4 regions of the Rufibacter aurantiacus genome follow, and region 3 is predicted to be linked to each of the others. Evidence: riboswitches for the same ligand, from Rfam matches in the RefSeq annotation. Region 3 holds a riboswitch; each other region holds the start of a gene.
What was found. A riboswitch is a leader RNA that binds a small molecule or an ion and turns the genes downstream of it on or off. The one in region 3 is predicted to bind S-adenosylmethionine.

Region 1 (4,144 bases), on a different contig from region 3:
TCGCCTTCTTTTAAGCTGATGGAGTTCACAATGGCTTTGCCCTGCACACACTTCAATCCGGCCTCAATCACGCTCCATTTAGAGGAGTCAATCATAATAGGAACGCGGGCGATGTCTGGTTCAGAGGCAATCAGGTTCAGGAACAGGGTCATAGCCGCCTCAGAGTCCAGCATGCCTTCGTCCATGTTCACGTCAATGATCTGAGCGCCGTTCTCTACCTGCTGACGGGCAATGGCCAAGGCCTCCTCATACTGCTCGTTCAGAATCAGACGTTTGAATTGCTTGGAGCCGGTTATGTTGGTGCGCTCGCCAATGTTAATGAAGTTAGAGCCTTCAAACACCGTGAGTGGCTCCAGACCGGAATAGGTAGGAACAGCCGGTAATTGTGGGCGCGGACGCGGCGGGTATTCTTTGGCGATCTCCGCGATGGCTTTGATGTGCGGCGGCGTAGTTCCGCAGCAACCGCCCACAATGTTCACGAAGTTGTTGTCCAGGAAGTCTTTGATGTGCTGGCCCATCTGCTCCGGCGTCTCGTCGTACGCCCCGAAGGCATTAGGCAAACCCGCATTGGGGTAGGCACTTATATAGAACTTAGAAGCCTTGCTCAGAGACTGTAAGTGCGGGCGCAACTGCTTGGCACCTAATGCGCAGTTAAAGCCCACACTCAACAGCGGCATGTGCGACACTGAGTACAGGAACGCTTCCACGGTCTGGCCGGATAAAGTACGTCCGCTGGCATCGGTTATAGTACCAGACACCATGAGCGGCAGTCGCTTGCCGGTTTGCTGGCTGTATTGGTCAATGGCGAACAGCGCCGCCTTGGCATTCAACGTATCAAAGATGGTTTCCACCAACAACAGATCCACGCCTCCGTCTACCAGGCCGCGCACCTGCTCAGTGTAGGCTTCTACCAACTCATCATACGTGATAGCCCTGAAACCTGGGTTGTTCACGTCCGGCGACAAAGAAGCGGTACGGTTGGTGGGCCCGATGGCTCCGGCCACGAAACGCGGTTTCTCCGGCGTTCTGGAGGTCCACTCGTCGGCGGCCTCACGGGCAATGCGGGCTGATTCGTAGTTCAGCTCGTATACCAGGTCCTGCATGTCGTAATCGGCCATGGCAATGGAGGTGCCGCTGAAGGTGTTGGTCTCGGCAATATCGGCGCCGGCCTCAAAGTAGAGGCTGTGTATTTCCTTGATAATGTGGGGTTGGGTAATAGAGAGCAAATCGTTGTTGCCCTTCACATCCAGATGGTAGTCTTTGAAGCGTTCGCCACGGTAATCGGCCTCTTGGAGGTTGTACCGTTGGATCATGGTACCCATGGCACCGTCTAAGACTAATATGCGTTTCTTTACTTCTTCCTCAATGCGGGTCATCTTGTGCAAACCTAAAGGGTTAGTTGCGGCTCAAGAAAGGGCAGAGGAAAGTGGCGGGCGCAGGTGCGTAGGAGTTCCGTCACTTATCTCCCCCGGCGCGTAGGTGCAGCGGGTAGGAAGTAGCACCCAACTGAATTGGGTTGCTAAGACATCACTGGGCCTAATCCCTCCGTCTTTCTTGATAAGCATTAGCAAAGATACGGGCTGCGGTTGGATTCTGCAAACGCCCAGAAACCCAGCCAACATTCCCTGTTTACCTTTCTGTGGTAACGATTTTTACAGACCCGCGGATTGGTGCCGTATACCTGCGGCGTTAAGGCAGGTTTTACGTAAACTATTGAGAAATAACTAAGGAAGCATGGCTGGCTTCTCCTCTCAGAAATGCGTTACAAAACTTAACTATCTGCAGCTTGCTGATACCTCAACCATGAAACGGAATGTATGCAGCCGCCCCTTTGTCTTGACTGTACTTTTCTGCCTTAGTTTTCTGGGATGCCATAAATCTGGGGAGAATGCGCGTGACAGCCAGCACAAACAGGAAGTAGCCTCCAACCCAATTGATTTGGGGGAATTTACTTCCAAGACCACTGGAGAGGAAAAGCGGATTGACATGACGCAGTTCAAAAGAACCGCGCTGAATATTCCGTATGCGGGAACCCAGAACCCTAGGCAGACGCTGGATATTATTTATCCCCGCCGGGGAGTGGCGCCTTACAAAACCATTGTGCTGTTCCACGGGGGTGGTTGGATGGCCGGAGACAAGCGGTCAGAAGCGGTGGCACCCGTTTTCCAGGCTACTGTTCAGGGGTACGCGGTTGTATCAGTGAATTACCGGTTGTCTGATGAAGTGAAATGGCCCAAGCCCTTGCACGATGCCAAAGCTGCCATTAGGTTCCTCAGGGCCAACGCCGGCAAGTACCAGTTAGATGCGAAGAACCTAGTGGTGTGGGGTGCCTCGGCAGGAGGCCATATCGCCGAGATGCTGGCCGCCACCAATCACAAGCCCTCTTTTGAAGATTTGACTATGGGCAGCAAAGACAGTTCCAGCGCAGTACAAGGCGTGGTAAGCTGGTGCGCGGTGCACGATGTGAGCGCCCTTACTGATGCCGGAACCCCGCTCGCAAACAAAATCATGGGCTTTGACGTGCGCACCAACCGAACCAAAACCCACAATGCCAACCCCATAGAATTAGTTACCCCCAGGTTCCCGCCCATTCTCCTGGTGCATGGTACCGGCGATCAGGTGGTGCCTTACAAGCAGTCGGTGGACATGCAGAGAAAGGTGAACGAGGTTACGCGTAAACCCACGGCCCGGCTCATCACCTTTGAAGGCGCCATTCACGTGGACCCCGTCATTAAAACCAACCGCAACGTACACGAAAACCTTGATTTTGTAGACCGCATTCTATATCCAGAAGGCCGGAATCCTTACCGTTACGCAGGCCATCTGGAAATCAAGCTGCTGGAGTAGCCTGCAGAGGAATGCAGTCCACCGGTAACCAGATCCCAAAATCACTTGAAAAGGCTTTATTTCAGTGGTTATAGTAATCCCCTTACTTAGAGGGGCAGGGGTGGGTGTTCTTTTTGCCGAAGCCACATTCGTTACTAGTCTGGAAAACCATTTTAGCCATGTTTCCCGGAAAACAGTCCCAAAACACAAAGTATCAAAAATGGGAACCTTTCAATCTATATTTTTTGATGTTCCAAGGCAGTAGCATGAGGAGCTTAATCCCAAGCCCTTTCCTGAGGCTATCACCTCACTGAAGTTGAAAACTTCAGCCTATGGTAGGTCCAAGTTTAAAACTTGAACCAGAGCCTTTGGAGAAAGAAATTGAAGTAAGAACTACAGGCAGAAAATTCCCCTCATGGGAGGGGTAGGGTTAGGTTTTTTTCAAGAACTCAAAGACCCTTCTTGAATGCCGGAATGCGCAAGGCTAATTGACAAACGTTTAAGCCCTGTTTTCCCAAAATCAGCTTGGAAACGGAAAGGCCGGAAATAGAAAAAGCCTGCACGAGGCAGGCTTTTCAAGTAGGTTCGGGGAAGCATTAGAATGTGTAGCGGACGGTCAGAGCTCCGTCGCCATACAAGAAAAGTCCCGCTCTGTTGGTTTCGATAAATGGCTTAAAATCGACCCCAAGTGAAATCGGAATTTCCGTAATCTGATATTCCAAACCTACAATTCCGTCTATCCCCACCGTAGCGAGGTTTCTGTCATAGTTTTCTACATAGTGTTTGTTTGAGGACTTGAAGTAGTACCTTCCGCGGAAAGCGCCTACGTGTGCGCCGCCTCCGTAAAACCACTGCAGGCCCGGTACGGCAAACGCCGGGGCATGCAACTCAAACAAACCGGTTAACTGAAAACCCCTCCGGCCGAGGCCTGTTCCCAGGATTCCCTCAAACGCAACGGCGTCTCTGAAGAAATATTTCCCCGAGATGCCGGCCGAGTAACCGCCCACCCGCAGGCCTAAGCCCGCTTTCTGGGCCTGGGCGCTTTGCAGGTTCGCAAAGGAGAGCATCAGTATTCCCAGCCCAAAAATAAGATGTTTGTTTCTCATAGTAAAAAGAATCTTTGCAAAAGAAAGCAGAACGGTACTTGTCTCTCTAAAACTGCTGAGAACCCGCTATTATTTTACCTGTGCATAAAAACAGGCAAAGACACCTTATGGCTTTCTGGCTGAAAACCCGGCTGGCAAGTTAGCCTTTTTTGTACGATTGCAGGTAAGCCTCGCGGGAGGTGCGTTGGCCTACCAGCCGGAAGAAGCTGATC
Region 2 (4,144 bases), on a different contig from region 3:
GGCGTCGGTCATTTCAGGGACCTGCTGTCCCTCCTTGCCCTGGAAACCATTCTCAATGAGCCATTGACGTACAAATTCCTTTGAAAGTTGCCGCTGTGGTTCACCCTTGGACTGCCGCTCCTGATAACCCTCTGAGTAAAAGAATCTTGAGGAATCGGGCGTGTGTATTTCATCTATCACATAAATGATGCCATCTGCTTTCCCAAATTCATACTTGGTGTCCACCAGGATCAATCCGCGCTCTGCGGCCAGTTCTGAACCCCGTTTGAACAGCGCCCGGGTGTATGCCTCTAATTGTACATAATCTTGTTCGGCCACTATTCCCTGGCGCAGGATTTCTTCCCGGGAGATGTCTTCATCATGGCCTTCGGCGGCTTTGGTGGTAGGGGTAATGATAGGCTCAGGGAAAGGGTCATTCTCGCGCAGACCCTCGGGCAGGGTAACCCCGCAGAGGGTGCGTTTGCCGGCGCTGTACTCGCGCCAGGCGTGGCCGGCCAGGTAACCCCTGATCACCATCTCCACTTTAAACGTTTCGCACTGACGGCCAATAGTCACATTGGGCGCCGGGTGGCTCAAAACCCAGTTGGGTACCACATTGGCGGTAGCCTCCAGAAAAGAGGCGGCAATCTGGTTCAGCACCTGGCCCTTATAAGGAATAGCGCGGGGTAGCACCACGTCAAAGGCCGAAATGCGGTCTGTGGCCACCAGAGCTAATTTGTCTTTGAAATAATACACGTCGCGCACCTTGCCTCGGTAAAAGCCGGTCTGTTGCGGAAAATGGAAATTGGTTTCTTTTAACGCTTGCATAGCAGATAACTAAGGGAGGCAAAGTTAGGAAAGGATACAGACGGGGCAAGAATATTTCTATTTTCCGGTCTGGTTTTATCTGCCTCCTCATTTACTAACATTTGTTGGTTTTTTAAAATAATTCGCAAAAATTTTTAAAAATTATTTGGGGTTTAGTTTTTCGTTGATAGATTTGCAGCATCAAGTCAATTATTCCGGTAGTTGATTTATAAAGAAGAGCGGAGAGACAGGCTCAATGAAGCTCTAGCAACCTACCAGCCGTGTAAGGTGCTAAGTCCTGATCCTAGGGGACATATTGCCACCTGGGGAATATAAATTGATACGAAGATGGAAAATCAATTCAACGCCACTTCTGACAATGCAGCGCCGCGCCTGACCATGGCGGCAACAGGTATTACCCATTCTATTATCCCTTCCATTACGCGAATGTGCACTATGTCCATTATGGATATTTGTTGCTGTTGTCGTTAATCCCTCCAGTTAATTAATTTTTTCTCAGGGGCCTGATGCACAGCAGCTTCAGGAGGAAACCTGTAACCTGTTTGTATTTCTGGCTCTTGAATTTGTTCAATTCTTCAATTGTAACCGGCTAATATCATGTCTACTTCATATCGTTTTGAAACCCTTCAGCTGCACGCTGGCCAGGAAATAGATGCCACCACCCGCTCACGCGCAGTACCCATTTACCAAACCACTTCCTACGTGTTTGAGAATGCCGAGCACGGCGCCAACCTGTTTGCCCTGAAGCAGTTCGGGAATATTTATACCCGTATCATGAACCCCACCACCGATGTGTTTGAGAAACGCATCGCGGCTTTGGAGGGGGGCGTGGCAGCGGTGGCCGTAGGCTCAGGCCAGGCGGCCCAGTTCATTGCCTTGAACAACATCCTGCAGGCAGGAGACAATTTTGTTGCTTCCAGCAACCTGTATGGCGGTTCTTACAACCAGTTTAAAGTCGCTTTCAAGCGCCTGGGCATTGAGGTGCGTTTTGCCAAGAACGATGAGCCTGCCACTTACGCCTCGTTGATTGATGAAAACACCAAAGCTCTTTACCTGGAGACCATCGGGAACCCCCGGTTCAACATTCCGGATTTTGAGTCTATCGCGGCCGTGGCTTCCGGGCACCAGATTCCGCTGGTGGTAGACAATACCTTTGGCGCAGGTGGTTACCTGTTCCGTCCGCTGGAGCATGGGGCTAATGTGGTGGTGGCCTCCGCCACCAAGTGGATTGGCGGCCACGGTACCAGTGTGGGTGGCGTGATTGTAGACGGCGGCAACTTCAACTGGGGCAACGGCAAGTTTCCGCAGTTCAGCGAGCCGTCTGAAGGCTACCATGGCCTCAACTTCTGGGAAGTATTTGGCGCCAACGGGCCGTTCGGGAACATCGCCTTCGCCATCCGGGCCAGGGTAGAAGGCCTACGTGATTTCGGTCCGGCCTTGAGCCCCTTCAACTCCTTTCAGTTGATTCAAGGGTTGGAGACGCTTTCCCTGCGGGTAGACCGCACGGTGCAGAATGCCCAGGCTTTGGCTGAGTGGCTGGAGAAGCATCCTTTGGTGGAAAGCGTGAATTATCCAGGCCTGCCTTCCAGCCCCTACCATGAACTCGCCAAAAAGTACCTGAAACGCGGTTTTGGGGGCGTGCTAAGCTTTAACCTGAAGGGCGGAAAAGAAGAAGCCGAGGTGTTTGTGAACAGCCTGGAGCTGGTAAGCCACCTGGCAAACGTGGGCGATGCCAAAACCCTCATCATCCATCCGGCCTCTACTACCCACCAGCAGCTGAACGAAGAAGAGCAGCTATCAGCCGGGGTAACTCCCACGCTGCTGCGAGTGTCAGTAGGTATTGAGCATTTAGATGATATCAAAGCAGATTTTGAACAGGCGTTTGCCAAAGTGAAAGTAAGAGAACCTAAGTTGGAGAACGCAACTACTGCGTAAAGGCCATGTTAAAAGGACGCGTTTTTAATTACACCGAAGAATTCACGTTGGAGTCCGGGCGATCTTTGCCCGGTTTCCAGCTCTTTTATACCACCTGGGGCACCCTCAACGAGGACCGCAGCAATGTGGTGTGGGTTTGCCACGCTTTCACTGGCAACGCTTTTGTGAAAGACTGGTGGGGAGATTTGTTCGGCGAAGGAAAGACCTTTGATCCTGCCAAGCATTTTATAGTCTGCGCCAACTCCCTGGGTAGCTGCTACGGTTCTACCGGACCTTTAAGCCTGAACCCAGATACCGGCAAGCCATACTATCACACTTTCCCGGTTTTAACCATCCGTGATGTGGTGCGGGCCTTTGATGCTTTACGCGAACATTTAGAAATAGAGCAGATAAACGTACTCATTGGCGGCTCCATAGGCGGCCAGCAGGCCCTGGAGTGGGCTATTGAACATCCGGAAAAAGTCAAGCGCCTGGTACAGGTGGCAGGCAACGCCCGGCAATCGCCTTGGGCCATCGCCCTGAATGAGAGCCAGCGCATGGCCATTGAGCAGGATATTACCTGGCAGTTGGCCACCGATGACGCCGGACTGGAGGGAATGAAAACAGCCCGTTCCGTTGCCTTACTATCTTACCGCACCTATAACTCCTATAACCAGGCGCAGCGCGAGGGTTCTTCAGATTTGAAAAGAATTTACCGGGCGGCCAGTTACCAGCGGTACCAGGGCGAGAAGCTGGCCAAGCGCTTCAATGCTTATTCTTACTGGCAGCTCTCCAAAATCATGGACAGCCACAACGTGGGACGCAACCGAGGCAACACAGAAGCAGCATTGCGCCAGGTAAAAGCAGAGACCCTGGTTATTGGCGTGGATACTGATCAGTTGTTCCCATTGGTGGAGCAGAAATACGTGACCCGGTATATTCCCAATGCCACTTTCCAGGTCATTCACTCAGAAGCCGGGCATGACGGGTTCCTGTTGGAGACAGACCAGCTAAGCCGTCACTTAGATACTTTTTTACAGAAAAAACAACAGAGAAAAACATGGATTCCCACCGTCTTCTAAAAATCGGCTTGTTTGGGTTTGGCTGCGTAGGCCAGGGCCTGTACGACATACTTTCCCGCGAAGAGGCGCTTCCGTTCAAAGTAGAACGCATCTGCGTGAAAGACCCCAAAAAACTGCGACCTTTGCCCTCAGAGAGTTTCACCTATGACTGGCACCAGGTGCTGCAGGATGACTCTCTGGACATTCTGGTGGAAGCCATCAGTGATGCCAATGAGGCCTACACCATTGTGGCCGAAGCTCTGCGTCGCGGTAAAAGGGTGGTGACTGCCAACAAAAAACTGGTGGCCTACCACCTGCCCGAGTTGCTGGCTTTGCAGCAGGAGTTCGGAGGCGTGCTGTTA
Region 3 (4,144 bases):
TTATACATAGATTCAAACCTTATTCTACTTAGTGTCAGAGTCAATTATTCTTCCTCTGCCGCGGCAGGCACCCCACCAACAGTTTTAATGATGTTGCCGAAGAAAAGAGCGTTGAAGAACAGGCGGTTGGTGCCGTACCAGCTGCCCCGGAAATTGGGGTTATCAGCGAAGAGGACTACGGTGCCCTGGCCTTGGTTCTGCGCCAGCAGCGAAGCGGAGTTGGCGATTTTCTTCAGGTTGGCTTTGGATACGTAGCCACTTTGCAGCGGATTGGCGGTGTACTGTGCCACGGTCTCATACGAGCTTTTGCTGGGGGCCAGGAACACACTGCTGTTGCGGTACACGCTCAGTTTGCGGGAGGTGTAGCCGAAGGCCAGCGGGTGGGTGATGTCCAGGTCCACCTGGTAGATAGAGCCACCCACTGATTTGGCGCCTTCCAGTTCGCGGGCGTTGATGTAATCCTGGCGCACGGTTTTAGCGGCGGTATCAGCGGGAGAGATAAGGCGAGCATTCGCGATGCCCTGTTTGATGGCCCACTCAGAGGCGGTTTTGAAGGTGATCAGGGTACCGCCCTCAGTTACCCACCGCTTCAGTTTGTCCACCGTGTTTTTGTCCAGGCTGTTGTAAGAGCCGCTCACCAGCACGATGGTGTTGTAACGAGCCAAAGACAGGCGCGGGAAAGAACTCAATTCGGCTTTGGTGATGGGCATTTTTAACTGAGAATCCAGCAGGAACCACACTTCTCCGGCCTCCGGACCCTGTACGCCAGTGCCGACCAGCATCAGGGCCTCGGGTTTCCGGATGGTCTGGATGTTGCTACTGCCAAGGTCAATGCCTTTGGCGCTGAATCCGCTGTTCACTGAGGCAATTTTGATTTTGCGATCGGCGACTACTTTCTGTATGGCTTTGTACAGCGAGTCAGACGAGATTTTCTGGGAGGCAACCGGAATGGTGATGGCTCCGGGTAGGTAGTCTTTGGCACCCGCCGTAGTATTGGCCGTGAAAGGTTTCAGGGCCGTTTGGGCCGTCACTCCCAGGGATTGCAGCTGGTACAAGGCGCCGGCGGTGTTGTAATCCGTCCAGTCCAGGAGGTAGGCGTAGTTGCTTTTAGGCGGGGCTGCGGCGGTAAGGGCGGGCAAGGACGTCAATTTGTTTCCGCGGTTCACCGGTTTGGTGGCGCCCACGTGCGGCAGGCCATAGGCCAGGGCCAGGGTCCAGGTGGAGGCATCGTAGAACACACTGTCGGGTAGATTGGTGTTTTTGGCGAAGATGGATTCCACCAGGCGGTACTGCGGTTGTTCGGTGGGCACTACAAAGGTTTTTCCTTTCTCGAATGCGGTGCCGTTGATGGTCTGGTTGCCGGGTAGTTCATACACCTCAATCTTGTGGGCCAGCAACAGCTCGGTGAAATTGCGCAGGCGGGTGGCATCGTACTTCTCGCCGTACACATAGGCTTTCACCGGATTTTGGCGGCCATCGGCGAGGCCGGATTTGTAGAATTCGCGCTGGTGTTTCAGGAAAGTCTCGCGGTTCTCAACGGCGCCTTTGACCGTGGCCAAGCCGGTGCTCAGGTGGTTTCGTATCCCGAAGGCGAAGGTCAGTACGCCGGTGGAGTTCTCCTGGCGGTTGCCGCGGGAGCTGGCCTGCTCAGTGGTGATGCCCACGCCGCCCTGGAAATCGGGGTAGGTGGAGCCGTAGCCGGGGTAGATGTTGTCGTACTGTTCTTTGGTGAAGTACAGCGACCCAATCTCATCCAGCGCCGCGGCGTGGTATTTGGCGATGATGACGTTCAGGTTGTCATAGGTGCTGCGGGGCACCAGGTAGTTCTCGGAGCCGTAGGGTTTGCTGGGCTCAAAGTAGTAGGTGGAGTTGGTGCCCATCTCGTGGAAGTCAATGACCACATTGGGGAGCCACTCATGGTAGAATTTCAGGCGGTTTCTGCTTTCCACGTGCGCAATGGGCAGCCAGTCGCGGTTCAGGTCAAACCAGTAGTGGTTGCCGCGGCCGCCGGGCCACACCTCGTGGTGCTCCCAATCGGCAGGGTCCGCTACGGAAGGGTCGCTTTGGTGCACATTGATCCAGTTCGCGTGCCGGTCGCGGCCATCGGGGTTGTGGGCGGGATCGAGTAAGATCACTGCTTCTTTCAGAGCTCGTTGGGTTTCCGGGTCCTGGTTGGCGGTGTAGTAGTAGGCCGTGAGGAGGGAGGCTTCCAGGCTGGAGGCCTCGTTGCCGTGCACGCTGTAGCCCAGGTTCACGAACACGGGTGCGTTGGCAAGGTTGGGCAAGGGCTTGGAGACATCGGCTAACTGCAGGTGCTCCTTCCGGATGTCCTCCAGGCGGGCGTGGTTTTCAGGAGAGGTAATGATAGCCACCACCTGCGGCCGCAGTTCATAGGTAAACCCGATGGTCTGCACTTTCACTTTGTCTGAGAGCCGGTCCAGCTCTTTGAGGTACGCCACCGATTGCTCATAGCGGCTGTGGCGCTCGCCTATGCCGTAGCCCAGGAACTGCTCGGGCGTAGGAATAGCGGCGTCAAAATTCTTCGTCTTGGGAAAGTAATAGCTGCTTTGCGCCAGGGCCGGGACAAGGGTCAGGGTCCAGGCGGCCAGGACCAGAAGCGCCCTGTAAGTAGGTAGAAATGGTTTCATGGTGTTTTAAGGGTGATTTTCTAAAAATGGTTAAAAGCGTAGCGGAGAAAAGACGTTTCCGCAACAGCAAAGGGAGAGGAAGCGATAGAGCGCCGCCAGGGTAGAGGAGAGGCAGGTGTGCAAAGAGGTGCCCCAGGCAAAAGCCGGTTTCTTTACCCTTGCCTGCGCAAGTGCAGTGTACATAAAGAGTGAAACTGAAAAAAGAAGTTAGAAAACAGAGAAGTCCTGCATCAGCGCAGAACGATAAAATTCCGGGAGCCCGGAATATCTAAGAAAGCTAACAGCAGCAACAAGAATGCATACAGGCAGTGGAAAAGCCTGAAGCTGTAGATAACGAAAGATGGTTTGCGTTGGAAAGGTTGCGGCTGCTGAGCATGGTCTGAAAACTTATATTTCCCATTTGGCTGGGCAGGAGTTAGCACCTTTTTAACTTGGTTAACGGTTGCTAGAGGTTCTCAGAGCCTGCTCTCTCCCCTCTTCGGTATAATTTCAAGGCTAAGGTAGAAAGCAAGGGCTTATATAGCAAAAGAAATATAGGTTATTTACAGCCAGGGACACGAGGGCAGTAGATCTGGCAGCTATCACCGGTGTTTGGCTTTAGATGTAGAGAGCATTTTTGGGGCTTTTATTACAAAATAGCCCTTAATCGGATTTAGTAACTCCGATGGCTTACTGCACAAGAGTCAAGAAGGCTTTCATTTTTTCTGGACGGATAGTTGTCTCAGGCGCCGGGAGGTACTTTGGAAAACTCATTTAGAAGCTTTTTAAACGAGTTTTGAGCTGAATGCCGTGCCTGCATAATTCTGATTTGGTGTTCTGAGAAGTGGGTATCTGCTTTCTTCTTTAAGCCGTAAAATACGAGTACTTTTAGCCCGTAAAAATGGGCGATAAAGCTCCTGTGCCCTTTTTAACCTAAATTATCCCTGGAACCCGTGCTGACTCCGAAGAAAGGCTCACCAGAAGAGCCAACCAGATTATTTGATTGCCTGGCGTACCAACTCAAAAACATGCCCCTGGTAGACATGCTCAGCGCCAAAGAGCATGGTGCCTGGTGCAAGTACTCCACCCAGGAAGTGGTAGATACCGTGAACCAATTAAGCGTGGGGCTCTTGGCGCAGGGAATATCTTCCGGAGACGGCACCGCCGAAGGTCGGGACAAGATCGCCATCATCAGTGCCAACCGGCCCGAGTGGATTCTGGTGGATTTGGCTATTCAGCAAATCGGGGCTATCTCCGTGCCCATTTACCCCACCATCAATGATGAGGAGCTGAAATTCGTCTTGCAAGATGCCGCCGTGAAAATGGTGTTTGTGGGCGAAAAAAGCCTTTATAAAAAGGTGCAAAACGTGAAGGGAGATTTGCCGGCGCTGCAGAAGGTGTACACGTTCAGCCCCGTGACGGAAGCCATGCATTGGAAGGAACTCCTTTTTGAGGTTTCTCGTGATCTGGAGCAGCAACTAACCCAAAGTAAAGAAAGCATCCGGCCAGAAGATTTG
Region 4 (4,144 bases), on a different contig from region 3:
ATCCTGGAAGAGGGGGGATTGCTGCTGAGTGAGTATGCTTATGGAGAGAAGGCCAGAAGAGGCACCTACATTGCCAGAGGCCGCCTGCAGACAGCCTTAAGCAAAGGCGTGATTATTTTAGAGACCGACCTAAGCGGAGGCACTATGGAATCGGTACGGTATGCTGCAAAGCAGAAAAAGAAATTAGGTTGCCTTTACCCATCTTTAGTCGGAGGCGAATACAATGAACAGTTTGCAGGCAACCAATTTCTAATGAACAAAAATAAAGCAGTAAAACTAGACAGTCAGGCTGTTATGAGTTTATTTCTCAGCTCTCTGCAAAATAAAGTTAAATATTGATAGTTTGGTATAAGAAATATCTTTAGTCAATTATTGTCAATCATTTGATTTCTTCTTGAACTTGTTTAAAAGATGTTGTTCAGTTGATAGATTCCATCTTAAATTCACCCAAATGCACAACTTTGGGGATAAAAATCATGCGAAGGTGTTTGAAAGAATGGACGAATCAGTAACGTTATGGGAGCCAGTTGCGAGTTTTTTAGAAGAGGAATACTCTAAATTTAAACTTCGGAAATAATCAATCTTCAATTAAATTCAAATACATTGGGTAGATACCCTTGTAAAGCCCAGTGCCTTTTTGTTTTCATATCTTATGATGTTGAATAACCCTGAATCAGTCACCGGAAAAGAAAGGTCAAAAGTTATTGAAGAGACCTTTAAGAAACTAATCAGAGAGGATACTTACCTGCATTTGAATTTCGTGGAAGAATTCAAACAGTATAATGCTGTGGAGTTTTCACCAGAATTTAGTGATAAAAACTCCTCTCCAGCGGGGGATAAACATTCTGGTATTAAATATGCCGAAACGAGTTCTTTGGGTGGTGCCTTTGCGGAACAACAGGGAAAGGAAGGCTGGTTTTGTGGCGAAGACTTCATTGAGTTCCGTCAACCTAACTGGAAGAGTTATCTTGACTATTTGAATGAGAAGTATGGCAAAACTCAAACCTGGACTTTCTTCCCCTATCCTTGTGAAGACAGTAGAAATAGGAATTGCAGTGCACTTTATGGTCTTGTTGATATTTTTAATAAAATGAACATGGAACTTGCAATGGAAGGGTTTGAAGAAGATGATGCCGTGATTAGATGGAAGAAGAGAATTGCTCTCAGTGATTGATCAAATATTGCTGGGCTTCATCATCGACGAAGTTTTTGACTAAATGGAATAGTAAGATTTGCTACTATTAATTTATGCTAATCTTCCTATTCCATTTAAGGTGATCCAGTAATAGGCTTTAACTTATTGGATGAAGTTTGTAGTAAGCACCGTCTAAAAGTTCAAAGAACAACTCACCTTTGTGATCTTGCAGTGTGAAGTTAGTATCTGACCAGAAAGTAGAGTTTTCCTCTAAAGATTTTAGAATCTCGCCAGATCTAGTGTTATCTAATGTGCTTAAGAGTTCCTCTTTGGAAACAACTGGTAAGTAAAGCGAAGCAAACCTTGATTTCTCCTCCACTGGAAGTTCACTGAAGTTTTCGTGTAATAATTGCGGGACTAATCTAGATAGCTTCTTTATGTCCTGGTGGAATTTGGCATCTTCGATATTAAGATGAGCAAGTTTGATCTCACCAATTATTTCAACCTGACAAGTTAAGTAGTCATTTCGGTCATTGCTGCCCGAGCTGGCGCTATTTAAAGCAAGTTCAGGGGAAGGGCTGGCATAAACCGAATGCCGTCGGTTGGGAGCTTCGGTTGGGCGTAGTAGCTCCCAGATGTTGTCAATCAAATATGGCACGTTGCTCGGAACCCTACGGGTCTGCAATCCATGATATATCTTGTTTGGATCAAAATTGTGTTTTGGGATTGCTCTAAAAAGGATGTCCATGAATTCAGAAGGATAAACGAGATTGAAGAATTAGACAGGTATGGTATATTTATAATTTGTTTCAATCAGCAACATAGCTTCTTTACCTGTGAAAGCTGCGTTAACTAATGATTTAGACCGATTATTGCTGGACTTAAGAATATTTGAGATTGGTAAGTACAAATAAATACTACTTAGGGAGCTAATCTAGTAAATGTAAGTATTATTTTGATTATATATATTAATTCGCTATATTTGTATTATAATTTATGACTGTCCTGAATAAACCAGTGACAGCATTCTACAAAGCATTAAGAGTGCCTTTAGGTACGGCAACCGGGTTTAAGCTCCATCGGTGCCAAAGCAATGCGCGGCTTCTGCCGAAAAAAAGCTGTAAGCGCTACATCGCCCAAAGCTTTCCTTTTAAAAGTGCCATGGCTCATCCCGGCAGGCTTTTACAGCCTTTCAGTTTGGGTCTTAGGTCAACTATGTTTAATTTTTAAAGCAAATCATGGGCGAACTGTCTTTATTGAGTAACAACATTGAATTAATCTTACAGCATAGCGAGCAGATTAAAACCTATGCACCCTATACCTTCAGCAGACTAATCATAAAGAACCCCCGGAGGCTGGGAGGACAATGGTATGAGCAGAATATGTTCATGGGAGCCTACGTAGAGGTTTGGCATCAATATCTGCAAAAATCACCTGAGCCCGCTATCCTTCCCCTGTATATTGGATCTGGAATGTTTGGTACCATCTATAAGTTCCTGGGGCTTTCCCTGGCAGATAAAGTGCTGGTGAAAAAGGTCCCGGTTGGGAAAATGCACACCTCCTATATGCGGAATCCCATGTGGGCATTTATCCAGACTAACCCCATAAAAGGACTGGGGATCCCCTTGTCACAAGTAGTGGAAGAGATCAAGGCCGGTAAACCGGTGGAAGAAAGGGAGAGTTACCGACTACTGAATTTAAGGGAGGATTTCTACCGATCTGTAGGTGCCATCTCTGGTATCAGGAGCGAAGGGGAGCATGACCTTGCCTACAGTTTGGAGCAGGGGGTGAATTACCAGTTGATGATACAGGTACATGCTATTATACTCCTTGAACTGTCAGATAGGGAGAAAAAAGAGCTGGTGTTTGGGGGAAGTGCCGTCGAGTTGAATGATATGGTGACAGAAACCCGGAAGGACCTTGCCGCTCTTGCCATGGAAGCCGGCTTTACCCACCACAATGTGATGGACTCACGGACCAATTGGGCCAAAGTTAGGTTCACCAGACAGATTTCCTCCATTGATGAGGTTTTGGAAGGAAATACGATTTCATCAATGTGTGGCATGCTGTATGCCATGCGGAAAAGAATCCGACGATTGTAACCAAGGCAGTCAATCCTGCAAGCTTGCGGGAAATTCAAAATAAGAAGCGCACCTTATACCTTTGTATCATGCTTCAACAGCAGGTTTTGTTAACCGAGTTTATAGCTTCTAACAAGAGTTGCTTCTCAAAAGCTCTTAGTAGCTCTGCAACTTTAAGGACTATTCATAGCCAAGGCTTTTAACACTAGACTGTAAGTCTGAGGCCACCTTATTGGTGGTGATACATATATAAATATTCATATTCCTGACTTTGCATTTGCGAAATGTTTCAGTGGCTTTCAATTGGCTGCTCAGAGTCCCTATGCCTGTTTTTTTAATCTTAAAAGATATTCCATGACTAAAACCAATCTCTTCAATTTCAAAAGCACGTTTTTGAATCTTACACAGTACACAGTTCCTTATGGAGAGGAACATACCATCAAACAGTACTTACCAGAGGGCATAGAAGAAGACCTGAACGGTAATTTCTTTATCAGCATTGGAGAGTCAACAACGTTGTTTACTTCCCATTTAGATACTTGCTCTTACTATAGAGAGAAGGTAAATCATGTTATAAATGGAGACATCATTGCTACGGATGGAACAACTATCCTGGGAGGTGATAATAAGGCTGGTGTCACCATATTGCTGTACCTGATCAGTCAAAGGGTGCCAGGTACTTATTTCTTCTTTGTGGGAGAGGAGAGGGGTACAATTGGCAGCAGGGCAGCATTGCGTGGTAATGAGCTGTTCTTTTCTAAATTCCAAAGAGCAGTAGCTTTTGACAGGAAGAAGGAAGGTTCCATTATCACGCATCAAAGAGGAGAAAGATGCTGCAGTGATCAGTTCGCCAAGACATTGTCCAATCAGTTCGGACTCCAAGGAGTAGAATATACTGCAGATCCTACTGGTATATACACTGATACGG

Region 1: it holds a riboswitch for S-adenosylmethionine, as region 3 does, so the genes downstream of both, metH (methionine synthase) here and J3P34_RS01120 (M14 family metallopeptidase) in region 3, are expected to answer to the same signal.
Region 2: it holds a riboswitch for S-adenosylmethionine, as region 3 does, so the genes downstream of both, J3P34_RS13775 (O-acetylhomoserine aminocarboxypropyltransferase/cysteine synthase family protein) here and J3P34_RS01120 (M14 family metallopeptidase) in region 3, are expected to answer to the same signal.
Region 4: it holds a riboswitch for S-adenosylmethionine, as region 3 does, so the genes downstream of both, J3P34_RS06685 (hypothetical protein) here and J3P34_RS01120 (M14 family metallopeptidase) in region 3, are expected to answer to the same signal.

What each region holds. Positions count from the first base shown of each region.
Region 1 is NZ_JAFMSV010000002.1:889,095-893,238, reverse strand. It holds gene metH (methionine synthase) at 1-1,376, opposite strand, end outside; SAM riboswitch class I at 1,457-1,564, opposite strand; gene J3P34_RS08975 (alpha/beta hydrolase) at 1,804-2,847, shown strand; gene J3P34_RS08970 (hypothetical protein) at 3,423-3,932, opposite strand; gene J3P34_RS08965 (SAM-dependent methyltransferase) at 4,072-4,144, opposite strand, start outside.
Region 2 is NZ_JAFMSV010000003.1:781,233-785,376, reverse strand. It holds gene J3P34_RS13780 (phosphoribosylaminoimidazolesuccinocarboxamide synthase) at 1-807, opposite strand, end outside; SAM riboswitch class I at 1,011-1,125, shown strand; gene J3P34_RS13775 (O-acetylhomoserine aminocarboxypropyltransferase/cysteine synthase family protein) at 1,405-2,742, shown strand; gene metX (homoserine O-acetyltransferase MetX) at 2,748-3,803, shown strand; gene J3P34_RS13765 (homoserine dehydrogenase) at 3,782-4,144, shown strand, end outside.
Region 3 is NZ_JAFMSV010000001.1:281,455-285,598, reverse strand. It holds gene J3P34_RS01120 (M14 family metallopeptidase) at 45-2,648, opposite strand; SAM riboswitch class I at 3,033-3,138, opposite strand; gene J3P34_RS01115 (AMP-dependent synthetase/ligase) at 3,581-4,144, shown strand, end outside.
Region 4 is NZ_JAFMSV010000002.1:301,542-305,685, reverse strand. It holds gene J3P34_RS06700 (DNA-processing protein DprA) at 1-339, shown strand, start outside; gene J3P34_RS06695 (hypothetical protein) at 653-1,174, shown strand; gene J3P34_RS06690 (hypothetical protein) at 1,293-1,784, opposite strand; SAM-I-IV-variant riboswitch at 2,166-2,261, shown strand; gene J3P34_RS06685 (hypothetical protein) at 2,374-3,237, shown strand; gene J3P34_RS06680 (hypothetical protein) at 3,571-4,144, shown strand, end outside.